DNA from 4 places in the Enterobacter sp. 4974935 genome. Region 4 is predicted to be linked to each of the others. Evidence: predicted binding sites of a transcription regulator. Region 4 holds the regulator's gene; each other region holds the start of a gene.
The links. Region 4 encodes CRP, which controls carbon source genes, mostly activating them, when cyclic AMP is high. Its sites were predicted from a motif close to ATGTGANNNNNNTCACAT; they were not measured.
Positions count from the first base shown of each region.

Region 1 (7,423 bases), 2.3 Mb from region 4:
AAATAGGTGTGCAGGGCGGACGTTGTTTCGAATTCGCCGTGCGCTTCCAGTTCAATCTCGCAGGTTTTACCCAGCTTGAAGCGGGCATAGAGGGTGAATTCATGTGGCCACAGGGCGCGCGTTTCATCATTTGCCTGAAGTTCAAAGGTCAACACCGCGCCGTTATCATCTTCGTTGTGGGCTTTCAGCGTCCACTGCTGGTTACGGGCGAAACCGTGAGACGGCAATCCCTGCTGCGCTGACGGACCAAACCATGGCCAGCAGATCGGTACGCCGCCACGGATCGCCGCCCCTTTTTTGAACGAGGTGGCCTCGCTCAGCCACAGGCCTTCTTCTTCGCCTTCTGGTTTCCAGGAGAGCAGGTGGGCGCCATTGAGCGCTACGGAGGCTTTAACGCGCGGATGATCGACGACGATGATATCGGCGCCGTCAATCTGACGGCGGGAGAGCACAGGGGTAAGTTGTTCGACTACCGGAAGTGCAAAAATTTTATTAATCATTAAGCAATCCTCTGTCTAAAAACAATAAAAAAGGCGACCGAAGTCGCCTTTTAGGATCAAGCACTCATCTCAACTTATTTGGAGATGTGAGCGATCAGGTCCAGTACTTTGTTAGAGTAGCCAGTTTCGTTGTCGTACCAGGAAACCAGTTTCACGAAGTTGTCGTTCAGTGCGATACCTGCTTTAGCATCGAACACGGAAGTGCACACTTCGCCGTTGAAATCGGTAGATACAACGTCGTCTTCGGTGTAACCCAGAACGCCTTTCATTGGGCCTTCGGAAGCAGCTTTGATTGCTTTCTTAATTTCTTCGTAAGAAGCAGCTTTTTCCAGACGAACGGTCAGGTCAACAACGGATACGTTAGGAGTTGGAACGCGGAACGCCATACCAGTCAGTTTGCCATTCAGTTCTGGCAGTACTTTACCTACTGCTTTAGCAGCACCGGTAGAAGATGGGATGATGTTCTGAGCCGCGCCACGGCCGCCGCGCCAGTCTTTGTGAGACGGGCCATCAACGGTTTTCTGAGTAGCGGTGGTAGCGTGAACGGTAGTCATCAGACCTTCGATGATGCCGAAGTTGTCGTTGATAACTTTAGCCAGCGGTGCCAGGCAGTTGGTGGTGCAGGATGCGTTGGAAACGATGTCCTGGCCAGCGTAAGTTTCGAAGTTTGCACCGCGAACGAACATTGGGGTGTTGTCTTTGGAAGGACCAGTCAGAACAACTTTCTTCGCACCCGCAGTGATGTGTTTACGTGCAGTTTCGTCGGTCAGGAAGATACCGGTAGCTTCAGCTACAACGTCAACACCGATTTCGTTCCATTTCAGGTTAGCTGGGTCTTTCTCAGCAGTAACGCGGATGGTTTTGCCGTTAACAACCAGGTGGCCGTCTTTCACTTCAACGGTGCCGTCGAAACGACCGTGAGTTGAGTCGTACTTCAGCATGTACGCCATGTATTCAGCGTCCAGGAGATCGTTGATACCAACGATTTCGATGTCAGAACGTTTCTGAGCAGCACGGAAAACAATACGGCCGATACGGCCAAAACCGTTGATACCTACTTTGATAGTCATATATTCCACCAGCTATTTGTTAGTGAATAAAAGGTTGCCTGTAAAATTACAAAAACCTTACGCAGCGTCAAGCGGAATCGTGTCAATCATTGCGACAAATCAATCCTGTGACTAACGTTTGTGCGACTGACTCGCCTCACTTTCCCTTTGAGCTAGCAACCACATGGGGGCTGCGCCCGGAATTTTAAAGGCCTTGCAGGATTAAAATGTGAAATTGATCACAATTGCCTGACCGCCTTTTCGCGACACATAAGTTTAGATCAAAAGTGCACGCGCGGGTGTTAATGTTTTGTTAGAATCTGGGTTAAAAGATGTCTGTTACAACAGCGAGATGTAAGCATATGTCGAACCAACATAACCCCGACGATTTGAAAAAAAACCTTACAGAGATGCAGTTTTACGTAACGCAAAATCACGGCACGGAACCGCCGTTTACCGGGCGTTTGCTGCACAATAAACGGGAAGGCGTCTACCATTGCCTGGTGTGTGATGCACCGCTGTTTAACTCCCAGACTAAGTACGATTCTGGCTGCGGCTGGCCAAGCTTTTACGAGCCTGTCAGCGATGATGCGATCCGCTATCTGACGGACTCCTCGCACGGCATGGTGCGCACCGAAATTCGTTGTGGGAACTGCGACGCCCATCTCGGGCATGTCTTCCCGGATGGCCCGCAGCCGACGGGGGAGCGTTTCTGCGTAAATTCGGCTTCGATGAGCTTTACCGATGACGAAAACGGCGACCAGACCAAGGGTTGAAAAAACGATTCAGCAAATTATTCCTTTGAAAGGGAGAGATCGTGAATATTGATGACATGATTGCAGGCATGACCCCGGAGGTTTATCAGCGCCTGGTGACGGCCGTTGAGCTGGGAAAATGGCCGGACGGTGTGGCGCTCACACCTGAGCAAAAAGAGAACAGCTTGCAGCTGGTGATGCTGTGGCAGGCGCGTCACAATACCAACGCCCAGCACATGACCATCGACACTAACGGTCAGATGGTGATGAAAAGTAAGCGCGAACTGAAAGAAGACTTCGGCATCACGCCGAAGCCGATTGCAACCTTCAAATAAATCTCCCATGTAGGCCGGGTAAGGCGAAGCCGCCACCCGGCACACTACACCTTAGTGCGGGATCCCAAGCGACTCCGCCAGCTGCTTCGCTAACTGGTTGTTGTCATCCGCGCCATACTCCCAGAACATCGCCCCGGCGAGACCTTTCTCCTTGATATAATCGGCTTTAATCGCCACGGAACGCGGGTTCTCATAGGAGATCGCAAACAGCGCCTTCCCGTCGGCGGATTTTACCGACAGCCACGGCACCTTCGCCTGTTCGTCCCAGTGCTCGGTAAAGCGTTTCTGCGGATCGTTTAGCAGTTTGCGGACGATATCGTTGTATTTCACGTAGGTATCTTTGGTCAGGTCATAGCCAAGCGATTTGAACAGGCCCAGTTCCTGCGGCCCGAAGTAGGGCTGGGTGACCGGATTGTTTTGCGCGTCCGGTTTACTCCAGTCGATACCCGGTTCAACGGCGCGCTTCGGTACACGACCGTAAAAACCGATTCCGAGGTTCATTTGCTGCGGCTTAAGGCCGGCGGCCAGATAGTTATTCACCACAAAATCAACGCTGTATTTGTCTGCGGCAGCCACCGTTGGCCAGGCGCTGGAGTCATACAGATTCGCGTTAAAATACTGCGTCCCGTACGCCATGTCGTAGGTCATCAGGTTGATGTAATCGAGCAGGGGGGCAATAGCCTTCACATCCACCCAGCTTTTCGGACTTTCTGCATTTGCGCCCACCGCAATCGTGACCAGTTTTTTCTTACCAAACGCGTCACGCATCTCTTTTAACAGCGCGGTGAAATTATCCCGGTCGGCAGGGGTGCTCTCGACCAGTCCCCACGCGCCGTTGACCGGGAACTCCCAGTCGAGATCGATCCCGTCCAGGCCGTATTGACTGACGATCTGCTGCGCGGAGCGAATAAACACCGCGCGGCTCTCTTTGGTAGCCGCTGCGCCAGAAAAACCACGTGCGCCCCAGCCGCCAACGGAAAGCAGCACTTTTAAATTCGGGTTTTGTTTACGAAGCTGAGGAAGTAACGCCAGGTCGGATGCCACCTTGGGTGATAACCAGATTTGATGCAGTTTTGCCGGATCTTTCAGTGCAGGGTTGGTTTCGTCTTTCTCGTTGTTATAGACCAGACCAAACGAGTAGTTGAGGTGTGTGATCTGGCGGACATCGAGTTTATTGATATCGCCACCCGGTCCGGCGGTAACATCGCCACCGCCATTGAAGTAGCCCACGGACATCAGGGGCGCGGCGGAAGCCAGTGACGCGCAAAGCAAGGGTAATGCTGCCAGCAAGGGCAAACGTTTCATATAAGTTCCTCTTTGACTGAATAAAAATAACCACGCCACAGAAAAGGCGTGGCGAAAAAACAGCCTGAAGAGAATACCATCGCCGCCTCGCTTGTGATGCGAGGGAGTTCACTTTATGGGAGATCGGGGAGGGGGTTTTGCCGGGTGGCGCTGATGCTTACCCGGCCTACAAAACCAGAGAAAGTAGGCCGGGTAAGGCGAAGCCGCCTCCCGGCTAAAAAAGCTTACGCCTGCGTCTCCATCCAGTCAGCCAGCGTATACAGCGTTGCGCCTTCTGCGGCCATATCCATAAACGCCTGGGCGCTGTCATGCGGCTGAATATTCACCCCGCGACAGCCGTCGGTAATGACATTCACGGTATAGCCCAGCTGGAGCGCATCCAGCACGGTGAACTTCACGCAGTAATCCGTCGCCAGGCCCAGCACAATCAGCTCGGTGATCTCATGATGGCGTAACCATGCGTCCAGCGCCGTCTTCTGGCGGTGACCGTTATCGAAGAATGCGCTGTAGCTGTCGATGGTTGGGTTTTCACCTTTGTGGAACACCGCGTCGATGGCTTTCTGGTTCAGCAGCGGATGCAGCTCAGCGCCTTCCGTCTGCTGCACGCAGTGATCGGGCCAGAAGGTTTGCGCCAGTCCGTCCAGTTCGCCCTGGCTGTAAGGCTCAACGTTGTGCTGGCTGGCAAAGCTGCCGTGGTTTGCCGGATGCCAGTCCTGACTCGCCACCACCGCTTCACCACGAGCCTTACACCACTCAATCAGCGAATTCGCGACGTCTACGGTGCTGTCGCCTTCCGCGACGGCCAGCGCACCACCCGCACAGAAATCATTTTGCAAATCGACCAGTAACAGGGCGCGTTGCTTCATGGGAACTCCTTATTCGTCCGGCGTCAGTTCACCGCGCAGGTTTTGCATCATGGCGCGGCGAATGGAATCAATATCCAGATCCTGACTCAGTAAATAGTGAAGTTTAGTCAGCGTTGCCTCAACGGTCATATCGAAACCACTGATCACGCCAGCGTGCGCCAGGGCGTTGCCGGTGGCGTAGCCGCCCATATTGACCTTACCGGACATACACTGGGTGAGGTTCACCACCACAATCCCGCGATCGCTCGCCTCCTGAAGCTCTTTCAGGAACTCACCGTTCTGCGGGGCGTTACCCACGCCATAGGAGCGCAGGATCAGCGCCTTCACCGGTTGGCGCAGGAAGTTGCGCACCACGTCGGCGGAAATACCCGGATAAATCGTCACCACGCCAATCGGCTGCGGGGTGATCGGGTGAACGATCAGCTCGCCTGCAGTATTTGGCGCGGGCGGCGTGCCCAGACGACGGATATGGATCCCCGCTTCCAGCAGCGGTTGCAGGTTAGGTGAGGCAAACGCGTCAAAGCCGTCAGCGTGCGCTTTAGTGGTACGGTTCCCGCGGTACAGTCGGTTGTTGAAGAACAGCGTTACCTCGTTGATCGGGTAATTTGCGGCCACGTACAGGGAGTTAAGCAGGTTGATCTGCCCGTCTGAACGCAGTTCCGCCAGCGGGATCTGCGAACCGGTCACGATGACGGGCTTGCCCAGGTTCTCCAGCATGAAGGAGAGCGCCGAGGCGGTGAACGCCATGGTGTCGGTGCCGTGCAGGATCACGAAGCCGTCGTACTGGTCGTAATGGGCTTTAATATCGTCCGCAATATGCTGCCAGTCTTCCGGCGTCATGTCGGAGGAGTCCATCAGCGGCTCATATTCGTGGATGGTAAAGTCCGGCATTTCCGGACGGTGGAATTCAGGCATCAGCGCCAGCTGGCGCTGCAAGTGGCCAGAAACCGGAATATAGCCATTTTCTGAGCGCTGCATACCGATGGTACCGCCGGTATAGGCGACATATATTGATTTCTTCTGCATGGTAATGAGTTCTTGTTCTTCAAAAGAAAAAATCCCCTCTTAACGGGAAGAGGGGACGGTTTTTAACGCACGTTCGCACAGGTCAGGCAAAACGCGTAACGGCTTTGCGGATCGTTGAAAGTCGCGAGCTTATCGCTCTCCGCTTTCATGGCTTTAGCCGCCGTCGCCACCGGCGCCGGCAGATACGCCTGAAGCGCTTCCGGCAGCATGGCGCGGACGGAGCCGGACATGCTGTCCATGACCATATCGAAGAACGTCGGTTCGTCCTGATAATAGTCAACGTGCCACTGCTTGAGCTTCGCCAGTTCCGCCGCTTTCTTCACGGCATCGTCGAAGTCACCCAGGCTGTCTACCAGACCGTTGCTCTTCGCATCCTGGCCGGTCCAGACGTGGCCCTGCGCGATCTGGTCAATCTGGTCTGGCGTCTTTTTACGGGAATCCGCCACCAGCGTGATGAAGCGCTTATAGCCACTCTCAATGCTGAGCTGCATCATCTCGGACACCTCAGGCGGCAGAGATTTAGTCACGGACACATCCGCCAGCGGCGAGGTGGAAACGCCGTCGGTATGAACGCCGAGATAATCCAGGCTGTTCTCTACGGTGTTGATCACGCCGAAGATGCCAATCGAGCCGGTCAGCGTGCTTGGGTTAGCCACAATGTAGTTGGCTGGCGTCGAGATCCAGTACCCCCCTGAAGCCGCCATGCCCCCCATCGAGACCACGACCGGCTTGCCCGCGGCACGCGCGGCGGCCAGCTCAGCACGGATCACCTCGGAGGCGCTGACGCTGCCGCCAGGGCTGTTCACCCGCAGGACAATCGCCTTCACTTTCGGATCCAGGCGCGCATCGCGGATCTGCGACGCGGTGGTGTCCCCGCCGACGTTCCCCGGCGTTTCTTCACCGTCCATAATGGCCCCGTTAGCAAACACCACGGCGATGCTGTCACCGCTGTCATCCGGCTTTTTCGCGGCGTAGTCATACATGCTGATGGCGCTGTAGTTCTTGTCCTCTTTACTCCAGCCGAACTGTTTGGTCAGCGCTTTTTCGATTTCAGCGCTGGAACCCAGCCGATCGACCAGTTTGTTATCAAGCGCGTATTTCGCTGTATCGCCGTCCACTTTGCGCAGGCCCTCCAGCACACCGCGCGCGCCCGGGAAGACCTGCTCAGCGGTCATTTGACGGTTAGCGGCAATGGTGCCGAGATAGTTCTGCCACAGCTCGCCAATCCAGCGGCTGTCCGCTTCACGGGCGGCAGGGGACATATCATCACGGATAAACGGCTCCACGGCAGATTTATAGGTCCCGACGCGGAAGACGTGGGTAGTGACCTTCAGCTTGTCGAGCAGCGATTTGTAGTACAGACCATTTGTGGCGAAGCCATGCAGATCGACCGTGCCCTGCGGAGAGAGCCAGATTTTGTTAGCAAAGCTCGCCAGATAATATTGCCCCTGGGTGTAGCTGTCGCCGACGGCAATGACCGGTTTACCGCTGTCGCGGAATTCCCGCAGCGCTTTCCCGATGTACTGCATCGAAGGCTGATCGGCTCCGGCAAAATCTTTCAGATCCAGCACGATACCGGTAATGTTG
Region 1 covers NZ_JBZWGT010000003.1:2,521,911-2,529,333, reverse strand. The annotation lists gene AC4OVS_RS13330 (D-hexose-6-phosphate mutarotase) at 1-500, opposite strand, end outside; gene gapA (glyceraldehyde-3-phosphate dehydrogenase) at 575-1,570, opposite strand; gene msrB (peptide-methionine (R)-S-oxide reductase MsrB) at 1,912-2,325, shown strand; gene AC4OVS_RS13315 (YeaC family protein) at 2,367-2,639, shown strand; gene chiD (chitinase ChiD) at 2,691-3,944, opposite strand; gene pncA (bifunctional nicotinamidase/pyrazinamidase) at 4,169-4,810, opposite strand; gene ansA (asparaginase) at 4,820-5,836, opposite strand; gene sppA (signal peptide peptidase SppA) at 5,899-7,423, opposite strand, start outside.
Region 1: msrB (peptide-methionine (R)-S-oxide reductase MsrB) is a predicted target of CRP. The motif match lies at 1,777-1,794, and genes of this name have one in related genera.

Region 2 (7,423 bases), 1.1 Mb from region 4:
GTTAGACACCGCAATGTGGGACACCGCTCAGGCGAAAGATAAGATGGATGCGTGGCTCTCTGGCCCGAACGCCAACAAAATTGAAGTGGTCATCGCCAACAACGATGCAATGGCAATGGGTGCAGTTGAAGCGCTGAAAGCACACAACAAATCCGCCATTCCTGTATTCGGTGTGGATGCCCTGCCAGAAGCGCTGGCGCTGGTGAAATCTGGCGCAATGGCCGGTACCGTGCTGAACGATGCTAACAACCAGGCGAAAGCCACCTTCGATCTGGCGAAAAACCTCGCTGATGGTAAAGGCGCTGCTGACGGCACCAGCTGGAAAATTGAAAACAAAATCGTTCGCGTTCCTTACGTGGGCGTAGACCAGTCCAACCTGGCTGAGTTTATCGGTAAATAAGTTATCTGAATTGTCTTCACTGGGCGCAATTCGTTGCGCCCTTTTATAACGCGATATGCGAGGCCAACAAGGTATAATTATGGTCAGCACAACTACTCAGTCGTCCGGTGAATACTTGTTGGAAATGACCGGTGTTAACAAGTCATTCCCCGGTGTTAAGGCGCTCGATAATGTTAATTTAAAAGTTCGTCCTCACTCTATTCATGCGTTAATGGGTGAAAACGGTGCGGGTAAATCAACATTATTAAAATGCCTTTTTGGGATCTATCAAAAAGATTCTGGCAGCATTCTTTTTCAGGGAAAAGAGATCGACTTCCATTCAGCGAAAGAAGCGCTGGAGAACGGTATCTCGATGGTACACCAGGAATTAAACCTGGTTCTGCAACGTTCAGTTATGGATAATATGTGGTTGGGCCGCTATCCAACCAAAGGTGTCTTTGTCGATCAGGATAAAATGTATCGCGACACCAAAGCCATTTTCGATGAGCTGGATATTGATATTGACCCGCGCGCACGCGTCGGGACATTATCCGTTTCCCAGATGCAGATGATCGAAATTGCCAAAGCGTTCTCCTATGATGCGAAAATCGTGATCATGGATGAACCGACATCGTCATTGACGGAAAAAGAGGTTAACCACCTTTTTACCATCATCCGTAAGCTGAAAGATCGCGGCTGCGGCATTGTCTATATCTCACATAAAATGGAAGAGATCTTCCAGCTGTGCGATGAAATTACCATCCTGCGCGATGGCCAGTGGATTGCCACCCAGCCGCTGGAAGGGCTGGACATGGACAAGATCATCGCCATGATGGTTGGCCGTTCATTGAACCAGCGCTTCCCGGATAAAGAAAACAAGCCGGGCGAAGTGATTCTGGAGGTGCGTAACCTGACCTCACTGCGTCAGCCGTCCATCCGCGATGTCTCTTTCGATTTGCACAAGGGCGAGATCCTTGGTATCGCAGGGCTGGTGGGCGCTAAGCGCACCGATATCGTGGAAACCCTGTTTGGTATCCGTGAGAAAGCCGAAGGCACCATTACCCTGCACGGTAAGAAAATCAACAACCATAATGCCAACGAAGCCATTAATAATGGCTTCGCGCTGGTGACGGAAGAGCGGCGTTCCACCGGTATTTACGCTTATCTTGATATTAACTTTAACTCGTTAATTTCTAATATTCGCAATTACAAAAACAAGGTCGGGTTGCTGGATAATTCCCGCATGAAGAGCGATACCCAATGGGTGATTGACTCCATGCGCGTGAAAACGCCGGGCCACCGCACGCAAATTGGCTCACTCTCGGGAGGGAACCAGCAGAAAGTCATTATTGGTCGCTGGCTATTAACCCAGCCTGAAATACTGATGCTGGATGAACCTACGCGCGGTATCGACGTGGGTGCAAAATTCGAGATTTACCAGCTGATCGCAGAGCTGGCGAAAAAAGATAAAGGGATCATTATTATTTCTTCCGAAATGCCGGAATTGTTAGGGATCACAGACCGTATTCTGGTTATGAGCAATGGTCTCGTTGCCGGTATTGTTGAAACCAAAACGACAACGCAAAACGAAATTTTGCGTCTTGCGTCTTTGCACCTTTAAGATCAGGGGCTCCTCATGAGTGCGTTAAATAAAAAAAGTTTTCTCACTTATCTGAAAGAAGGCGGTATTTACGTTGTTCTTTTAGTCTTGCTGGCGATAATTATTTTCCAGGACCCAACGTTCTTAAGTCTGCTGAACTTAAGTAATATTCTGACCCAGTCTTCCGTACGTATTATCATCGCGTTGGGCGTGGCAGGGCTCATCGTTACCCAGGGGACAGACCTTTCGGCAGGGCGCCAGGTGGGTCTGGCGGCGGTTATTGCGGCAACCCTGTTGCAGTCGATGGAAAACGCCAACAAGGTGTTCCCGGAGATGGCGACCATGCCGATTTTCGTGGTGATCCTGATCGTATGCGCCATCGGCGCGGTAATTGGCCTGATTAACGGCATCATCATTGCTTACCTGAACGTGACGCCATTCATCACCACGCTTGGCACGATGATCATCGTTTATGGTATCAACTCCCTGTACTACGATTTCGTCGGCGCGTCTCCAATCTCTGGCTTCGAAAGCGGCTTCTCGACCTTCACGCAGGGGTTTGTTGCGCTGGGCAGCTTCCGTCTCTCCTATATCACCTTCTATGCGCTGATTGCGGTGGCGTTCGTCTGGATCCTGTGGAACAAAACCCGCTTCGGTAAAAACATCTTTGCTATCGGCGGCAACCCGGAAGCGGCGAAAGTCTCCGGCGTCAACGTGGCTCTGAACCTGCTGATGATTTATGCCCTGTCCGGTGTGTTCTACGCCTTCGGCGGGATGCTGGAAGCAGGCCGTATCGGCTCTGCCACCAACAACCTCGGTTTTATGTACGAGCTGGATGCGATTGCGGCCTGCGTGGTCGGCGGCGTCTCCTTCAGCGGCGGCGTGGGTACCGTGCTGGGCGTGGTGACCGGTGTGATCATCTTCACCGTGATCAACTACGGCCTGACCTACATCGGCGTGAACCCGTACTGGCAGTACATCATCAAGGGCGCGATCATTATCTTCGCGGTTGCCCTGGATTCACTGAAGTACGCGCGTAAGAAATAAGTTCTTCAGAATGGAAAGGCCCGCTCACGTAGCGGGCCTTTTTTTGCCCGGTGGCGCGACGCTTACCGGGCCTACAAAATCGCGATCGTAGGTCGGGTAAGGCGAAGCCGCCACCCGACATCAGTTATTACTTCTTCTGCATTTCCAGCAGCTGCTCCGGCGTCACCGCCGGATAACCTTGCGCATTTTCAGGCACTTCGTGCATCGTTGGGATCGGCACCAGCGGGCCTAAAAAGCGCGGTTCACGCTTGAACAGGTACAGGTCAGCCAGCGCGCCAAAACGGGCGCCAAACTCACGTACGCGTACGCTCAGCATATCTTTTGGCGACGGCACGGCGTAGCACTGGGCCTGGATCCCCATATGCAGGGCGATAAACAGCGCCCGCTCGCAGTGGAAACGCTGGGTGATGATGATGAAATCGTTGGTGTCGAACACCTTGCGGGTACGCACGATGGAATCAAGCGTGCGGAATCCGGCGTAGTCGAGCACGATATCGGCCGGGTCGACGCCTGCGGCAATCAGGTCTTTGCGCATCGTCACCGGCTCGTTATAGCTTTGCAGCGCGTTATCGCCGCTCAGCAGCAGATAGTTCACCTTGCCGCTGTTATAGGCGTTCAGCGCGCCCTGAATACGATACCGGTAATACTGATTGATGACGCCGGTGCGGTAATACTTGGCGGTGCCAAGCACCACGCCAACCTGGCGGTAGGGGAGGTCCTGTAGGTCATCAAAAATGTAGGGAGCTGTTTTCCAGCTCATCCAGCGGTCGAGACCCAGCACGATCAACAGCAGTATGCCGACCAGGACAGACAGGCTGTAAAACACGCGCTTTAACATGCAGATGGCTCGTACCGATGATGAAATTTCCCTCAGGCTACTGTACCCGCCTGGTTAGCGCAAGAAACAGCGATTCAACTGAGGGGTTTTTCGTCAGACTGGCGGGCAAATTTGCCCGCCGAACAGATTATGCCAGCAGCACGCGGTCGATGGTTGAACAGCCCAGCGCTTTCAGCGTGGCTGCGGTCGCGTCCCACTGGATCAGCGGTGCATCGGCCTTTTCAGCGAGGATCGTGCGCTGAATATCCGGGTAGTCATACCCGTTCAGGCTGAGCAGGTTCAGGGCGCCCTGGAGCGGAGGCAGCGTCGGGTTAAACGCGGCGTTCTCTGCATAGCTGCCGGTGAAGATGCGGCCGTCGCGGCACTGAAGGGCGACGCCGCTTGGTGATTTGCTGTATGGCGTGTGGCTTTTATTGGCGGCGGCAATGGCCGCTTCGCTGAGCGCATCCCCTGAGAGCGCGTAACCGTGGTCCTGCTCGTCCATCAGCAGGGTTTTGATCTCAAGATCTTTAGGGCCAAAAGCATCCGGCAGGTAATCACCCAGCGTATGCGGCGCGCGTCCCGGCAGGTTGATACGCAGTTCAAGACCGCTGTTCAACTCATTCATAAACTGACGGCAGTGGCCGCAAGGGGTATAGTTGACGGTGATGGCGCGCAGGGCCTTTTCGCCGCGCAGCCAGGCGTGACTGATGGCACTCTGCTCCGCATGAACGGTTTGCTGCATGGTCGCACCGAGAAACTCCATGTTCCCGCCGAAGTACCAGGTCCCGCTCACGCCGCGCGCAATTGCGCCTACGTTAAAATGGGAAAGGTCAGCGCGGGCGCAAGCAGCCGCCAGCGGTAGCAGGGCGAAAGCCAGCGCGTCTTCGTCCAGCCCCGTTGCCTGTTTAAGCGTCGTGACCTGATCTGCCGTCAGCAGGGCGGGGAAATGCGCATCCGCCAGAACCGGAGCCAGGGCTGATTGCAAATTCTCTGCAAGCTGAGAGAAAGCAGCTTGAAAACGTGGATGCATGACGTTGCCTCATCAAGGTTAATGGATCGGTAGTGTACGGAGCCGTACGGCCTTTATATGTGATCCAAATCTCATTATGTATGCAACTTATGAAATGAAAATGAAATTTGCGCGACGCATCGCAAATTTTAGCCCATTACTGCCAGAATAATCGGGAAGATAAACGGCGCGAGCAGGGAGGTTATAATCCCGCAGATCACCAGTGCCAGCGAGCTGAATGCCCCTTCCTGATAATCCAGCTCCGCGCAGCGTGCGGTGCCCAGCGCGTGCGAGGCGGTACCCATCGCCAGACCGCGCGCCGCTTTGGTCCGAATTTTCATGATATTCAGCAGCGTATGACCAAACACCGCGCCCAGGATACCGACGAAAATCACGCACACGGCGCTGATGGCCGGAATGCCGCCGATACTGCCGCCCACGGCCATGGCAATCGGCGTAGTAACGGATTTAGGCAGGATAGAGGCGGCGATCTGCGGCGATGCGCCCATCAATAAGGCCACCGAGGTACCGGTGATCATCGCAACAAGGCTACCCACAAAGCAGATGGTTATGATGGATTTCCAGCGCGCGCGGATCTGATGCAGTTGCTCATATAAAGGAAACGCCAGCGCCACCACGGCAGGCTGCAACAAATCGTTGAGGATCTTGCTCCCGGCGAAGTAACGTTCATAAGAAATGCCGGTGAGCAGCAGAAAAGGAATAATCACCACCATGGCGACCAGCAGCGGGTTGAGCAACGGCATTTTGAAACGAACCGCAAGCTTACGCGCAGCAAAGAACACCACCAGGGTTAACGGCAGGGACCACCAGATATTCGCCATCATTTTTTTGTTTTCTCCCCGATGACCTTACGTTCGCCATGCACAATGTGTGAGCTCCAGCTGACGACCAGGAAAACCACCAGCGTACTGATGGCGCAGGAGACCACTATCGGGCCGAACTGCGCCTTAAGCACATCGTAATACTGCATAACCCCAACGCCGATAGGCACAAAAAGCAGGGCCATATAGCGAATGAGAACGAAGCACCCCGGGTTGACCCATTTCGCGGGCAGCACCTGTAATGCCAGCAGCACAAACAGGATCAACATGCCGATAATGCTGCCGGGGATGGTAATAGGCAGCAGCGACGCGATAAAAATGCCGGCGTACAGGCAGGCATAAATCAGGACGAAGGCGCGAAGGTATTGCCAGATAGTATTCAGTGATTTGCTCATGGTGAAAGTCCTTGCTGAGACGTATTCATCATACAATTAAACCTGAAAATGTGCCACGGATCACATCATGAATTTTGGGCATACCAGACATTCCAGAATGGAACGCCGGGCTTTCAACATACATAGAGAGCAGCTACTATAGCGCGTCTTTTTTCACAGGTACTCAGAATGCGTGTTTTACTGGCCCCGATGGAAGGCGTGCTCGACTCTCTCGTGCGCGAGCTGCTTACCGAGGTGAACGATTACGATCTCTGCGTGACGGAGTTTTTGCGCGTGGTCGATATGTTGCTGCCAGAAAAATCATTTTATCGTCTCTGTCCGGAACTGCATCGTCAGAGCCGCACCCCCTCCGGTACGCTGGTGCGCGTCCAGCTGCTCGGCCAGTATCCTGAGTGGCTGGCGGAAAACGCCGCCCGCGCGGTAGCGCTTGGCTCGTACGGTGTCGATCTTAACTGCGGCTGTCCGTCAAAGCTGGTCAACGGCAGCGGCGGCGGGGCGACGTTACTCAAAGATCCGGAATTGATTTATCGCGGCGCAAAGGCCATGCGTGAGGCGGTGCCATCGCATCTGCCGGTGACGGTCAAAGTGCGTCTGGGATGGGACAGCGGCGACAAGCAGTTTGAAATTGCCGACGCGGTGCAGCAGGCGGGCGCCACCGAGCTGGTGGTGCACGGGCGAACCAAAGAGGATGGTTATAAAGCCGAGCGCATTAACTGGCAGGCGATTGGCGAGATCCGCAAACGGCTTACTATTCCGGTGATTGCTAACGGCGAAATCTGGGATTATGAGAGCGCGCAGGCCTGCCTCAAAGAGACCGGCTGTAATGCCGTGATGATTGGCCGCGGTGCGCTGAACGTGCCGAACCTCAGCCGGGTGGTGAAATACAATGAGCCGCGGATGCCGTGGGCGGACGTGGTGAAACTCCTGCAAAAATACACGCGGCTGGAAAAGCAGGGCGATACCGGGTTGTATCACGTCGCGCGCATTAAGCAGTGGCTGAGTTATTTACGGAAAGAGTACGACGACGCGCTGGGATTATTTCAGGAGATCCGTACGCTACAGACGTCGGCGGATATTGCCCGTGTGATCCAGTCGAAGCACTGAGCGAAGTGTGAATACGTTTGCCCGGCGCGGAGCCGGGCAAACGTATCAGAAAATCATTTTGAATACGCCGGTTACCACCAGCAGCCCTATCAGAAATATAATCAAAATAGCCCACAATAATATTTTCATTCGCCTCTCCTGCGTATGTCTGTCGTCAGTAAGTGTAGCAGTCAATTCATAATTGGTATGAATAGGTGAAATTAAATCATTCGCTTGGGGAATAAATT
Region 2 covers NZ_JBZWGT010000003.1:1,316,976-1,324,398, forward strand. The annotation lists gene mglB (galactose/glucose ABC transporter substrate-binding protein MglB) at 1-400, shown strand, start outside; gene mglA (galactose/methyl galactoside ABC transporter ATP-binding protein MglA) at 480-2,000, shown strand; gene mglC (galactose/methyl galactoside ABC transporter permease MglC) at 2,016-3,026, shown strand; gene sanA (outer membrane permeability protein SanA) at 3,154-3,864, opposite strand; gene cdd (cytidine deaminase) at 3,992-4,876, opposite strand; gene AC4OVS_RS07490 (CidB/LrgB family autolysis modulator) at 5,005-5,700, opposite strand; gene AC4OVS_RS07495 (CidA/LrgA family protein) at 5,697-6,092, opposite strand; gene dusC (tRNA dihydrouridine(16) synthase DusC) at 6,261-7,196, shown strand; gene yohP (small membrane protein YohP) at 7,242-7,325, opposite strand.
Region 2: AC4OVS_RS07495 (CidA/LrgA family protein) is a predicted target of CRP. The motif match lies at 6,141-6,158, and genes of this name have one in related genera.

Region 3 (7,423 bases), 4.4 Mb from region 4:
ATCACCGGCACGTTTAGCTCGCGCCCGATGGCGGCCAGTTCGGCCTCTTCCACCGTTTTGGTGAACCCCTCAATGTGGTAATTGCTGGTATGCACTTTCATCAGCAGGGCGGTGTTTTCATTCACCGCCGCGCGATAATCTTTTGCATGGGTACGGTTGGTTGTGCCCACTTCATGCAGCGTGCAGCCCGCCTGGCGCATGACATCCGGAATACGAAACGCCCCGCCGATCTCCACCAGCTCGCCGCGAGAGACGACAACCTCTTTTCCGCTCGCGGTGGCCGCCAGCATTAACAGCACCGCCGCCGCGTTGTTATTCACAATGCAGGCATCTTCCGCGCCGGTGATCTGGCAGAGAAGATCCGCCAGTGCGCGATCGCGATGCCCGCGCCCGGCGCCGTCCAGATCGTACTCCAGCGTCACCGGCGAGCGCATGGCCCGGGTGACGGCCTCTATTGCTTCTTCTGCCTGCTGTGCCCGGCCCAGATTGGTGTGCAGAACCGTGCCCGTCAGGTTAATAACCGGGCGCAACGCGCTTTGCGCGTGCTTGCTCAGCCTCCATTCAACTTCCTGCGCCCATGCCTCGCACCAGCCGGGTAGCGCGTTTTCAGCCTGAATATGGCGACGCGCATCGTCCTGAAGCTGGCGTAGCATGTCGACCGTTGCAGTATGGCCAAACTGCTCCAGCACCGCAGTGATGCGCGGATCACGAAGCAGACGATCGGTAGCGGGGATCTGGCTGTAGAGGGAATGATGAGTAGTCATGAATGCGCCTGGCGAGTAAATATCTTCCCCCCTCCCGACGGGAGAGGGAGTTAACATGTGGGGGGATTGTACCGCCTCCCGCCAGGAAGTGTTATAACCCGCATCAAGCCTTTGGTGGTTCAGTCCGGGCGAAACTTTCGCGCTGGAAGAGCGTCTCCGCCAGTTTGACCAGCAGCGGACGATCCACGCACCAGCCCGGCGAGACGCGGCGGAAATTAAGGTAGCCAATGGCGCAGGCGATGGCGATCGTCGCCAGATTCAGGCTATCGCTCTGAATTTTCCCCTCGCGGATCAGCTGTTCGCACATATCCAGGCTGCGGCTGATTTTTTCGCGCTGGCGCAGCAGCTCATTTTCTGACTGCTGGGCGGCGGGCCTTGCCTGCTCGCGTACGGACGTTAATGCCGCATCCATAATGCCATCCGCCAGGGCTTCAATTTGCTTCATCGCCAGCGCTGCTTTTGGATCCGCCGGCAGCATGGCTGGCGCAACGCCAAGCAGCTCGATGTACTCCGCAATGATCGGGGAATCAAACCAGTAGTCGCCCTCGTCCGTTACCAGCGCCGGGACTTTCCCCAGCGGGTTGTACTGCGCAACGCCGTTCTCTGCGTGGTACGGTTGTTCATTTACGAATTCAAATTCAATCCCTTTCTCCAGCAGGAGAATCGAAATCTTACGCACGAAAGGACTGGTATAACTGCCGATGAGTTTCATTGCTTATCCTTAATGCCCATAAAGAGGTCAGTATGGATCAAGCCGTGAAAAAAGGCAGGTGTACGTATCGCATTCCTGCCGTGAGGGGATACGGGAGAAATCTGCATAAAAATATTTTGTGAATCAAATCACAATCTGGAAACAAACAGCCAACTTAACATTGTGATATTAATCACAAAATAGCCCTCATTTTGGCGTAATTCTGAGCAATGTATTTTTTTTACACACCCATTATGTGATCGCGATCACTTCATTAATATCCTCACCCCCTACATTCATGTGATTCAGATCACACAAAATTCCGCTGTCTGGACAGTTGAACGATTCAGTGCCAGATTTCACAGCATCAGAACAGGGCCCGGCTACCTCTGCCGCCGCACATTAACGATAAACCTCGGGCCACAAGCCTAAGCGTAAACATAAGAAGGGGTGTTTTATGTCATCCGATTTCAAGATCAAAGTGCAAAGCTTTGGTCGTTTCCTCAGCAACATGGTGATGCCAAATATCGGCGCGTTTATCGCGTGGGGTATTATCACCGCATTATTTATTCCGACAGGGTGGTTGCCTAACGAAACGCTGGCGAAACTTGTTGGCCCAATGATTACGTACCTGCTGCCGCTGCTCATCGGTTATACCGGTGGTCGTCTGGTGGGCGGTGACCGTGGTGGTGTCGTGGGTGCCATCACAACCATGGGGGTGATTGTCGGTGCGGATATGCCGATGTTCCTCGGTGCGATGATTGCCGGTCCTCTGGGCGGCTGGGCGATCAAGAAATTTGACGTCTGGGTTGATGGCAAGATCAAATCCGGCTTCGAAATGCTGGTGAACAACTTCTCCGCGGGCATCATCGGGATGATCCTCGCGATTCTGGCGTTCCTCGGCATTGGCCCTGCGGTTGAAGTGCTCTCCAAGCTGCTGGCGGCGGGCGTTAACTTCATGGTGGCGCACGACATGCTGCCGCTGGCGTCTATCTTCGTTGAACCGGCGAAAATCCTGTTCCTGAACAACGCCATCAACCACGGTATCTTCTCACCGCTGGGTATCCAGCAGTCACACGATCTCGGCAAGTCCATCTTCTTCCTGATTGAAGCGAACCCGGGTCCGGGTATGGGCGTTCTGCTGGCGTACATGTTCTTTGGTCGCGGCAGCGCGAAACAGTCTGCTGGCGGCGCGGCGATCATTCACTTCCTGGGCGGTATTCACGAAATTTACTTCCCGTATGTGCTGATGAACCCACGTCTGATCCTGGCCGTTATCCTTGGCGGTATGACCGGCGTGTTCACCCTGAGCGTACTGGGCGGTGGTCTGGTGTCTCCTGCTTCTCCAGGCTCCATTCTGGCGGTGCTGGCGATGACCCCGAAAGGCGCCTACTTCGCGAACATCGCGGCGATCTGTGCGGCCATGGCCGTCTCCTTCGTGGTCTCCGCTATCCTGCTGAAAACCAGCAAGGTGAAAGAAGACGACGATATCGAAGCGGCAACCCGTCGTATGCATGACATGAAAGCCGAATCCAAAGGCGCAACGCCGCTGGCGGCGGGTGATGTCTCTAACGACCTGAGCCACGTGCGTAAAATTATCGTGGCCTGTGATGCCGGTATGGGTTCCAGCGCAATGGGTGCGGGCGTGCTGCGTAAGAAAGTGCAGGATGCGGGTCTGACCAACATCTCCGTGACCAACAGCGCGATTAACAACCTGCCGCCGGACGTTGACCTGGTGATCACGCACCGCGATCTGACCGAGCGCGCCATGCGTCAGGTGCCGCAGGCGCAGCACATTTCCCTGACCAACTTCCTCGACAGCGGCCTGTACACCAGCCTGACTGAACGTCTGGTTGCGGCCCAGCGCCATGAAGATAACGAAGTGAAGGTGCGCACCAGCCTGCAAGACAGCTTCGACGAGAGCAACGCGCATCTGTTCAAACTGGGCGCAGAAAACATCTTCCTTGGCCGCACGGCGACCAATAAAGAAGAGGCCATTCGCTTCGCCGGTGAGCAGCTGGTGAAAGGCGGCTACGTTCAGCCGGAATACGTTGAGGCGATGCTGGAGCGTGAAAAGCTGACCCCAACCTACCTGGGTGAATCCATCGCGGTTCCGCACGGTACGGTTGAAGCCAAAGACCGCGTGCTGAAAACCGGCGTGGTGTTCTGTCAGTATCCTGACGGCGTGCGCTTCGGTGAAGAAGAGGACGACATCGCCCGTCTGGTGATTGGTATCGCCGCTCGCAATAACGAGCATATCCAGGTGATTACCAGCCTGACCAACGCGCTGGATGACGAAACGGTTATTGAGCGTCTGGCCAATACCACCAGCGTTGAAGAAGTTCTGGCTCTGCTTAACAAGTAACAGCGCCTCTTCCCTCTCCCCCCCGGGGAGAGGGCTAGGGTGAGGGGAAAACGTTCCTCACCCCAGCCCTCTCGGGTAAAAACATTGATGAAGGTTAACACTATGAAAGCATTACATTTTGGCGCAGGTAATATCGGTCGTGGCTTTATCGGTAAACTGCTGGCAGACGCGAGCATTACCCTGACATTCGCCGATGTGAATCAGGTGGTTCTGGATGCCCTGAATGCCCGTCATAGCTATCAGGTTCACGTGGTGGGTGAAAACGAACAGGTTGAAACGGTCTCTGGCGTCAACGCGGTAAGCAGCATTGGCGACGACGTGATTGACCTCATCGCGAGCGTTGATCTGGTCACCACAGCCGTGGGTCCGGTGGTGCTTGAGCGTATCGCCCCGGCGGTCGCGAAAGGCCTGGCGAAGCGTAAAGCACAAGGCGTTGAAACGCCGCTGAACATCATCGCCTGTGAAAACATGGTGCGCGGCACCACGCAGCTGAAAGGCCACGTTCTGGCCGCTGTGGCTGAGGAAGATAAAGCCTGGGTTGAAGCGCACGTTGGTTTTGTGGATTCCGCCGTTGACCGCATCGTTCCGCCATCAGAATCCGCCACCAACGACCCGCTGGAAGTGACGGTGGAAACCTTCAGCGAATGGATCGTTGATAAAACTCAGTTTAAAGGCGCGCTGCCGACCATTCCGGGAATGGAATTAACCGATAATCTGATGGCATTTGTCGAACGTAAACTCTTCACGCTGAACACCGGGCATGCTATAACCGCGTACCTCGGGAAATTGGCCGGTCATCAGACGATTCGTGACGCGATCCTCGATGAGAACATCCGTGCGGTGGTCAAAGGGGCAATGGAAGAGAGCGGCGCGGTGCTGATCAAACGCTACGGTTTTGATGCTGATAAACACGCAGCATACATCCAGAAAATCCTCGGTCGTTTTGAAAACCCGTATCTGAAAGATGACGTTGAGCGCGTGGGTCGTCAGCCGCTGCGTAAACTGAGCGCGGGCGACCGCCTGATTAAACCGCTGCTGGGCACGCTGGAATACGGTCTGCCGCACGCTAACCTGGTGAAAGGGATAGCTGCCGCGATGCACTACCGCAGCGAGCAGGACCCGCAGGCGATTGAGCTGGCTCAGCTGATTGATGACAAAGGCGCACAGGCTGCGCTGGCGCAGATTTCCGGTCTGGATGCCAACAGTGACGTGGTTGCGGAGGCGGTCAGCGCATACAACGCAACCAAATGATGCAGAGTCCGGCGCAGGTTAGCCTGCGCCCGAATAACAGATTGTCAGATATGCAGGCAATAATGGAACAAACCCAGGCCTTTGAAAATCGTGTGCTTGAGCGTCTGAATGCTGGCAAAACCGTACGAAGTTTCCTGATCGCCGCCGTCGAGCTGTTAACCGAGGCGGTGAACATTCTGGTGCTTCAGGTGTTTCGCAAAGACGACTACGCGGTAAAGTATGCTGTAGAACCGTTACTGGACGGAGACGGACCGCTGGGCGATTTATCGGTACGGCTGAAGCTGATTTACGGTCTTGGCGTGCTCAACCGTCAGGAGTATGAAGACGCCGAGCTGTTAATGGCGCTGCGCGAAGAGCTCAATCATGACGGCAATGAGTACACCTTCACCGATGATGAGATCCTGGGGCCCTTCGGCGAACTGCACTGCGTAGCCGCGCTCCCTCCCGCACCTCAGTTTGATGACAGCGACCCTGAGCTGTACATGATGCAAAAGCTGCGTTATCAACAAGTTGTCCGCTCCACCATGGTGCTTTCCCTGACTGAGCTGATTTCTAAAATCAGCTTAAAAAAAGCGTTTCAGAAGTAAGCCCGCACACATTGGTGTATCCTTCCTTGTAAATTCCCCGTTTTCAGAGTTATTTGTCATGAAAGAAGTCGAAAAGAACGAAATTAAACGCCTGAGCGACCGTCTGGATCTGATCCGCCATCAGATGGCTGGCCTCTCCCTTGTTGATTCCGCCGAGAAATATGCCGAGCTGGAAAAAGAGTCCGTGAAGCTGGAGGCGGAAATTGAGCGCCTGCGCGATGTGAAAGGCCAGAAGCTGAGTAAAGAGGCGCAGAAGCTGATGAACATGCCGCATCGCCGCGCGATCACCAAAAAAGAGCAGGCCGACATGGGCAAGCTGAAGAAAAGCGTCCGTGGCCTGGTGGTGGTGCACCCGATGACTGAGCTTGGCCGCGAAATGGGCCTGAAAGAGATGACGGGTTTTAGTAAGACCGCGTTCTGATCGCTCTCCCCTGCCGCTGCGCAGGGGAAACTCAGTTGTAAATCAGGTTAAACGTGGCCATCGCATCCGCTTTTCCCGCCGTTACGTTCTCTTCCGTCTGAAGGTAATGCGCATCAAACCAGAAGGTCTGCGTCTGGTTATCCCCCACCTGGCCAAGCGCTGACACCTGCGGGGTGTTCCACGATACCACCTGCCCCTGAACCGAACCGGTATTGTCACCGTAAAGCAGTTCGATCCCGACACCGCTGGCGCTATCCTCCTGCTTCGTCAACGCCAGCGCCCGATCGTTGCCCGGCGTGGTATCGCCAAAGAAACCCATCTTAACCGCCGTGTTATTTTCACAGGTCACCGGAATGCTGAAGCGTCCGCCTCCGGCGCGGGAGCCGATGCCGTGAAATTCACGCTGGCTCACGCTCCCCATGGGAACAAGAATGCTGCGAGAGCCCACTGAGCAGCTGGTACGCCTGACGGTGAAGCTGGCGAGATGAATCTGTACTGGTGTCGCCACGTTGGTGGCGCTGGCTTGATTTTCTCCCGCCTGCAATATCAGCGAGCCGACATTTTGCTCCTGGGAATTGGCGTTATCGTCAGGCATGGCGCTGGTCGTCGGGATTTTGTAAAACACCACCCAGAACTGCATTTTGTACGTTGAGGCGCTGGCAAAGGCGGGGTTTTGCGATGCGTCGCAAATGCGCCGGGACTCATTGCCATTCACCTGACTTGTGCCGTCAATATAACGTATCACATCGGCGCCGCAGTACTGCTGCTCGCGAAACCCGAGCGCGTAGCCGATGCCGTCAATCTGGGTTTTGTAGACGTGCCGCGACGCACCGTCTTCACCCACCACGGTGCCGACGGGGTTATCCACGTCGACAAAGCCGATACTACGCCAGGCATCATTCCCGCCATCACAGCTGTAGAAATCTGCCCCGGTAGACTGTATCGGCGCAGATATCGGCGTCCAGTCAGCCGTGCCGGGCGCATACCCAATGGCATAAGGCACCTGAACGACCCACTGATCGCGCGTGGTGCGGCAAGGTGAAGTCTGAGCATGGGCATGAAAACTCAGCATGCCAAAAAGCGAAAGAAGGCTCAGATAGAAAAACCAGTGAATAAAACGACGCATGATATTCCTCTAATGGCACTCAACGGACAGCGTGGCGATACCGGGGGCCATATGAGCTTTCCCCAGTCTGAAAGGTGTCTGGCATTGCTGCTGCTCCCCGTTTTCATACCAGGTGACGCGCAGGGTGCCGCGCTCTGGTACTCCACTCAGGTAGGCCTGACCGCCGTCAGCGACCATGCTTCGGTTTGCAGAATGGCGGTTCTGCTCCACCACTTCAG
Region 3 covers NZ_JBZWGT010000003.1:4,549,424-4,556,846, reverse strand. The annotation lists gene selA (L-seryl-tRNA(Sec) selenium transferase) at 1-764, opposite strand, end outside; gene AC4OVS_RS22995 (glutathione S-transferase) at 868-1,476, opposite strand; gene AC4OVS_RS22990 (PTS mannitol transporter subunit IICBA) at 1,913-3,820, shown strand; gene mtlD (mannitol-1-phosphate 5-dehydrogenase) at 3,923-5,071, shown strand; gene mtlR (mannitol operon repressor MtlR) at 5,068-5,658, shown strand; gene AC4OVS_RS22975 (YibL family ribosome-associated protein) at 5,717-6,079, shown strand; gene AC4OVS_RS22970 (fimbrial protein) at 6,111-7,205, opposite strand; gene AC4OVS_RS22965 (fimbria/pilus outer membrane usher protein) at 7,215-7,423, opposite strand, start outside.
Region 3: AC4OVS_RS22990 (PTS mannitol transporter subunit IICBA) is a predicted target of CRP. The motif match lies at 1,754-1,771, and genes of this name have one in related genera.

Region 4 (7,423 bases):
AAGTGCAACGTTACGCCCGCGATAATCAGCCCCGCCATCGTGCCGCCCGCCCGATGCAGAATGCGCACCCGCGTGGCACCATAGCCGTTCTGGGTGACAAACAGCACGGTCATTAAGATCCAGTAGGGTTTCGGCAGGTGCAGGGCCATTCCCATCAGGCTGGCGATGCTGAGCATGACGCTAATTCTTGCGGCGTTGCGCAGGGCGGAAGACTTCAGCGACAGGTAGCTTTTGAGCGCAGGCAGCAACGGCAGTCGTTTTTGCTTATCGGCCATCAGGTCCCGGGCATAAAGCGGGCGCTGGGTGCGCAACACCCGGGCGATGCGGCTGAAATGCCAGGCGGCAAACTGCCCGACCGGGTTATCCGCGTGCTGACGCGCAATCTTTTCCAGCGCGCCGAGCTGTTTGTCCATGTTAAAGCGCGTCGGATAGCGGTGATAGAGGATATCCTCAGCCAGCACCCGCAGGCGCGCCGCGACGGTCTGCGCGTTCCAGCGGATCACCGCTTCCGCATGGCTGCGCTCCACCAGCTTTTGCACCTCTTCCGGATTATGAAGGCTGACGGAAATATGCTCCTGCAAATCCAGCCCGACCTGGAAGGTACGCAGCAGCCGCTTATATTCATGATTTTTGTTGGCGGCAAGCATGTGCAACTGCTGATAGCACTGGCTGATCAGATCCACCACTTTTTGCTGGCGTGCCAGCAGCGGCGGCAGGGATTTTTCCGGGTCGGTATGTTGCGTGAGCAGGGTGTATTTTGCTTCGCAGTATTCAGCAAGCTGCACGTAGAGCAGGCTCAGGGATTCGCGAAGCGGCTGTTCCCGCCACAACCAGAACCAGAACCAGTTAAACAGCCCGTACCACAGCGTGCCGAGGGCGTAGATCAGCAATGGCTCCCACACCGGCATATTGCCCGCAAGGCTTAAGGTGAAGATGGCGGCAATCAGCGACGCGGGAAGCAGGCGGGCGTGCAGCGAGCTGATTTCAGCGGTTACGCCAAGCGTCATCGCCAGCACGGTCAGGATCAGCGGCAGAGGAATGTCGCGGGCCAGTAAGAGTTGCACGGCAAGGCTACAGCCGGCAAACAGGCAGCCGCCAATAATCAGGCGTTTGAAAAAGCGTTTATGCGGGGTGTCCAGACCGGCAATGTTGCAGCAGGCGGGCACGAGGGAAAACAGCAGGCCTTGCTGAAGATGTCCGAGGATCAGGCCCACGGCCACGGGAAGACACAACACCAGCGTTTGTCGCAGTGCGTAGTTAACTTCCGGGTGATAGATCAGCCTGCGCCACATAAGGAGTAGAGACAAAAACGGCGTGCCACCCTGCGGCGGCACGCCGTCTGACCGGAATTAACGGGTCCCGTAAACCACGATGGTTTTACCGTGGGCGGAGATCAGGTTTTGATCTTCCAACATCTTCAGGATACGGCCCACTGTTTCACGGGAGCAGCCGACGATCTGACCGATTTCCTGGCGGGTAATTTTAATTTGCATACCGTCAGGGTGGGTCATGGCGTCTGGCTGTTTCGCCAGGTTCAACAGCGTCTGCGCGATACGACCGGTCACGTCCAGGAAGGCGAGGTTACCCACCTTCTCAGAGGTCACTTGCAGACGGCGTGCCATCTGGGAAGAAAGACGCATCAGGATGTCAGGGTTGACCTGAATCAGCTGACGGAATTTCTTGTAAGAAATTTCAGCCACTTCACATGCTGTTTTTGCACGAACCCAGGCGCTACGTTCCTGGCCTTCTTCAAACAGGCCCAGTTCACCGATAAAATCGCCCTGGTTCAGATAAGAAAGGATCATCTCTTTCCCTTCTTCATCTTTGATCAGCACGGCCACCGAGCCTTTAACGATGTAATACAACGTTTCCGCTTTTTCACCCTGGTGAATCAGCGTGCTCTTTGATGGGTACTTATGAATGTGGCAATGAGACAAGAACCATTCGAGAGTCGGGTCTGTTTGCGGTTTGCCAAGCACCATGCGCTGTTATCCTCTGTTATAAGCTGTCACCAGAGTCATAAGATGCATCCGGACTCTGGGGTTGCAATCGAATTCTTACCCATACCTGGGAAGTCGGCTGTCGTAACGTTTCGCAGCCAGTAAAGTTTGATGTCCTCTGCATACATGTGTAACGTCAATGTATTACTGTAGCATCCAGAGTGTTTTAGCATAGCTTTCGCCGCGTGTCTCCTGGTGTCTCGCTTCAGCATGACGCAGGTCGCCTTCCGTTGCGAGAAATGTAACGTACACGTAATCTGTCATAAAAAATGCAACGTTGGAGTGAGTGAATATGCAAGCGCGTGTGAAATGGGTTGAAGGGTTAACGTTCCTGGGCGAGTCTGCTTCCGGGCACCAGGTTTTGATGGATGGCAACTCCGGCGATAAAGCTCCCAGCCCGATGGAAATGGTGCTGATGGCGGCTGGTGGATGCAGCGCGATCGACGTAGTGTCGATCCTGCAAAAAGGCCGTCATGACGTGACCGATTGTGAAGTGAAGCTGACGTCAGAACGTCGCGAAGAGGCGCCACGTCTGTTCACGCATATTAATCTGCACTTTATCGTCACCGGCAAAGAACTGAAGGATGCGGCGGTCTCGCGTGCGGTTGACCTGTCTGCGGAGAAATATTGCTCTGTGGCATTAATGCTGGAGAAAGCGGTAAACATCACCCATTCGTATGAAGTGATCGAGGCTTAATTTTTGGCGGGTGGCGCTTCGCTTACCCGCCCTACAAAAGCACGCCCGTAGGCCCGGTAAGCGCAGCGCCACCGGGCAAAACAACTCACGCGATTTGCTTTCCTTCCATCAGCCGCTGCACCAGCGGCGTCATGATCAGCTCCATCGCCAGCCCCATTTTTCCGCCCGGTACCACTAACGTATTCATGTGCGAAATAAACGAACCTTGTAGCATCGCCAGCAGCCAGGGGTAATCAATGCCTTCCAGGTTGCGGAAGTGGATCACCACAAAGCTCTCGTCCAGGGAAGGGATGCTTTTTGCGGCGAACGGGTTGGAGGTGTCCACGGTGGGGACGCGCTGGAAGTTAATGTGGGTTCGGGAGAACTGCGGCGTCAGGAAGTTGATGTAATCTTCCATGGAGCGCACCACCGAATCCATTACCGCCTCTCGCGAATGGCCGCGCTCGCTCATGTCACGCGTCAGCTTCTGGATCCACTCAAGGTTAACAATCGGCACCACCCCCACCAGCAAATCCACATGGCGCGCCACGTCGTGCTGAGGCGTCACCACGCCGCCGTGCAATCCTTCGTAAAACAGCACGTCAGTCGGTTCCGGCAGCGGCTGCCAGGGCGTGAACGTGCCGGGGACCTGGTTCCAGGGCACGGCTTCATCGTAGGTGTGGAGATACTTGCGGGACTGCCCGGTGCCGCTCTGCCCGTATTCACGGAAGGTTTGCTCCAGCAGGCCGAAGTCATTGGCCTCCGGGCCAAAATAGCTGATGTGTTTACCCAGATCGCGCGCCTTGCGGATGGCCATATCCATCTCCGGGCGCGTGTAGCGGTGAAAGCTGTCGCCCTCTACCTCTGCCGCCCGTAAGTTAAGCTGGGCGAAAATCTTGCGGAAGGCGAGGCTGGTGGTAGTGGTTCCCGCCCCACTCGAACCCGTAACGGCAATAACCGGATGTCTGGCAGACATAGCAACTCCCTGACTGGAAAAGTGTAAGATCAGCCATGAAACGCGTTGCGGGGCATGATATTCACCGTCTCATGCAGTTCGGACCATACCAGCACCACGTCGCCGCTTTTAAGCTGGCGCTTCACATCGCTGACCTTTTGTTCAAGCGAACGTTCATGTTCACCATAATCGGTGCCTTCGCGCAAGACAAAGCTTTCAATCAGATTATCGAGCGTGTCGGGAGAGAGATCCTGCCAGGGAATAATCATTTTTTACCGTCCAGATAAGCCGTTAACCAGTCGGGTATACGCGTCTCAAGCCACATTTTTGGCCGACGCAGCGTGCCGCCAACAAAGCCCACGTGCCCGCCGAACTCGGTGAGCTGATACTCCACGTTATCCGGCAGATAGTCAGGGGCGGGGATCGAGTGATGATCCATAAACGGATCGTCTTTGGCGTGGATAATCAGCGTGGGTTTCGTGATTTGATTCAGTAAAGGCATGGCGCTGCACTGACGGTAATAGTCAATCGCATCGGCAAAGCCGTGAATTTTCGAGGTGATCAAATCATCAAACTCGCGCAGGCGCTTCACGCGTTTGAGCTGTTGCAGCGTCACAGGCAGCGTATCCGGATAGGCCTTAAGTTTACGCGCGGCGTTGGCTTTCAGCAGGTTGAGCAGGTAGCGCTGATAGACCCGCGAAAACCCTTTTTCCATATGATAACTGCACTGCTCCAGCATAAAGGGCGCAGAGACAATCACTGCCGCATCCAGCGGTACGGCGTCGCTCTCCTTCGCCAGCAGGCAGGCCAGCATATTCCCGCCCAGCGAATACCCCACCGCTGCCGTTGGTGCTTCGCCGAAATTGTCTCTTAGCCAGCGCAGGAACCAGGAGCCGTCCTCGGTTTCACCCGAGTGATAAATGCGTTTCTGACGGTTAGGCTCGCCGCTGCATCCGCGAAAATGCATCACCACCCCAAGCCAGCCGCGGGCTTTCGCCGCCTCAATGAGACCGTGTGCGTAAGGGCTGTGCAGGCTGCCTTCCAGGCCGTGAAACACCACCAGACGGGGTTTATGTCTGGCCTGATCCGGATCTTCGCTCCAGGCGAGATCCAAAAAGTCACCGTCCGGCAGGTCAATGCGCTGCCAGTGGGGGTTGAACTGCACCTTGCGGCGGATCAGGCGCGGCAGCATGGTTTGCAGGTGAGGGTTAGCCACACCGCGCATGGGCACGAACTCTGCGCTCTCTTCGGCTGCAATGTCGAAGTCTGAGGGAATGATTTGGGTCATAAGGGCGATGCTGATTCTTGTCAGAAATTAACTATACCTTCCGAATTGTACCCCGTTTAGCCCGTTTTTCCGAAACATGAACTGATCCCGATCACATTTCTTTACCTTGATTATTACTCTCAGGCTAATGATTACGTCCTACGCTTAATTGATGCCTTTCTCACCAGAGCGCACACTTTACTCAACGTTAAGCAAATCAGAATGATGTGCTGAATCAGGAGGTTAATAATGTTATCTGGGCAAACACCCACCCGGCAATGGAACACCCGACGCAGCGAGAAAGCGCGTCGTCTGGCGTCCGTACCGGTGCAGGGCAAGGTACTGCCAACCGGCGATCTTGTCGCCATGCTGGAAAAACTGATCGCACCAGGCGACAAAGTCGTTCTGGAAGGCAACAACCAGAAGCAGGCGGATTTCCTTTCCCGTTCACTGGCCGAAGTGAACCCGCAAATCGTGCACGATCTGCATATGATCATGCCGAGCGTGGGCCGCAGCGAACATCTGGACATCTTTGAGAAAGGCATCGCCCGCAAGCTCGACTTCTCCTTCTCCGGTACGCAAAGCCTGCGCATTTCGCAGCTTCTGGAAGATGGTCAGCTCGAAATCGGGGCGATTCACACCTACATCGAACTCTACTCACGTTTATACGTCGACCTTTCGCCAAACGTGGCGCTGATTGCCGGTTTTAAAGCGGACCGTAAAGGTAACCTCTACACCGGGGCGAGTACCGAAGATACCCCGGCGCTGGTGGAAGCCGCCGCGTTCCACGACGGCATCGTCATCGCACAGGTGAACGAGCTGGTGGACGACGAGTGCGACCTGCCGCGCGTCGATATTCCGGGCTCGTGGATCGATTACGTGGTGGTGGCGGACAAGCCGTTCTTTATTGAGCCGCTCTTCACCCGCGACCCGCGCCTGATTAAACAGGAACACATCCTGATGGCGATGATGGCGATTAAAGGCATCTACGCTGAACACCAGGTGCAGTCCCTGAACCACGGGATTGGCTTTAATACCGCAGCGATCGAACTGCTGCTGCCAACCTACGGCGAACAGCTCGGACTCAAAGGCAAAATCTGTAAACACTGGACTTTGAACCCGCATCCAACGCTGATCCCGGCCATCGAAAGCGGCTGGGTGGAGAGCGTCCACTGCTTCGGCGGCGAGCTGGGGATGGAAGAGTACATCCGCGCCCGTCCGGACGTGTTCTTTACCGGTGCTGACGGCTCCATGCGCTCTAACCGCGCCTTCTGTCAGCTGGCTGGTCAGTACGCGGTCGACATGTTTATCGGTTCCACGCTACAGGTTGATGGTTACGCTAACTCCTCAACCGTGACCCGCGGCCGTCTCTCCGGCTTCGGCGGCGCACCAAACATGGGCCACGATCCGCACGGTCGTCGCCACGCCACACCGGCCTGGCTGAACATGATCACCGAGCCTGACCCGATGCAGCGCGGTAAAAAGCTGGTTGTGCAGATGGTGGAAACCTTCCAGGCGGGCGTGAAGCCAACCTTCGTGGAGAAACTCGACGCCGTAGACGTGGCGAAAGCCTCCGGCATGCCGCTGGCGCCGGTTATGATTTACGGCGATGACGTCACCCACGTGCTGACGGAAGAGGGGATTGCTTACCTCTACCGGGCAAAAGATCTGGAAGAGCGTCGCGCCATGGTCGCCGCCGTGGCGGGTATCACCGATATCGGTCTGGGCGTTGACGCCAAACGCGTGGCGGAACTGCGCCAGAGCGGCAAGGTTGTGTATCCGGAAGATATGGGCATTCGTCGTACCGATGCCACCCGCTCTCTGCTGGCTGCGGGCAGCGTGGCTGACCTCGTTGAGTGGTCCGGCGGCCTGTATAACCCACCTGCGAAATTCCGGAGCTGGTAATGAAACTTCTGCCCCAGATCCAGGTTGAAGGCGGTGCCGAATGGCTGGCGCGAACCGCCACGCAGTGTCTGATTGACGAAGCACGTTTAAGCCCGAAGCCCGGTCTGGTGGACAGCCGGGGGAACGGCGCGCATCACGATTTATCGCTTGCGCTGATGGAGCGCTCCGCTCACAGCCTGACCCCCACGTTTCAGGCGCTGGCGCAACAGAGCTGGCAGCGTCCGGCGGATATTGCCCTCAGGCAAACCGTTGGCCGCCTGGGTCGTGAAGGCGAACGGCAGATGATGGCCGCTACCGACGGCGTGAACACACACCGTGGCGCGATCTGGGCGCTGGGATTGCTGGTGAGCGCGGTGGCGATGCTGGGCGGCGATGCCCGGGCGCAAACCGTCGCGAACACCGCCGCTCAGCTGGCGAAACTGCCGGATGACGCGGCGCCGAAAGTATTCAGCAAGGGGTTACGCGTCACGCACCGCTACCGTGTACCGGGCGCGCGTGAAGAGGCTCAGCAGGCGTTTCCGCACATCATGCAGCGCGCGCTGCCGCAGCTTCACCTCAGCCGTCTCAACGGCAGCAGCGAAACGCAGGCCAGACTCGACGCGCTGATGGCGATCATGACC
Region 4 covers NZ_JBZWGT010000003.1:177,836-185,258, forward strand. The annotation lists gene AC4OVS_RS01915 (YccS/YhfK family putative transporter) at 1-1,292, opposite strand, end outside; gene crp (cAMP-activated global transcriptional regulator CRP) at 1,350-1,982, opposite strand; gene AC4OVS_RS01925 (OsmC family protein) at 2,293-2,697, shown strand; gene AC4OVS_RS01930 (phosphoribulokinase) at 2,783-3,652, opposite strand; gene AC4OVS_RS01935 (YheU family protein) at 3,682-3,900, opposite strand; gene AC4OVS_RS01940 (hydrolase) at 3,897-4,919, opposite strand; gene mdcA (malonate decarboxylase subunit alpha) at 5,148-6,803, shown strand; gene AC4OVS_RS01950 (triphosphoribosyl-dephospho-CoA synthase) at 6,803-7,423, shown strand, end outside.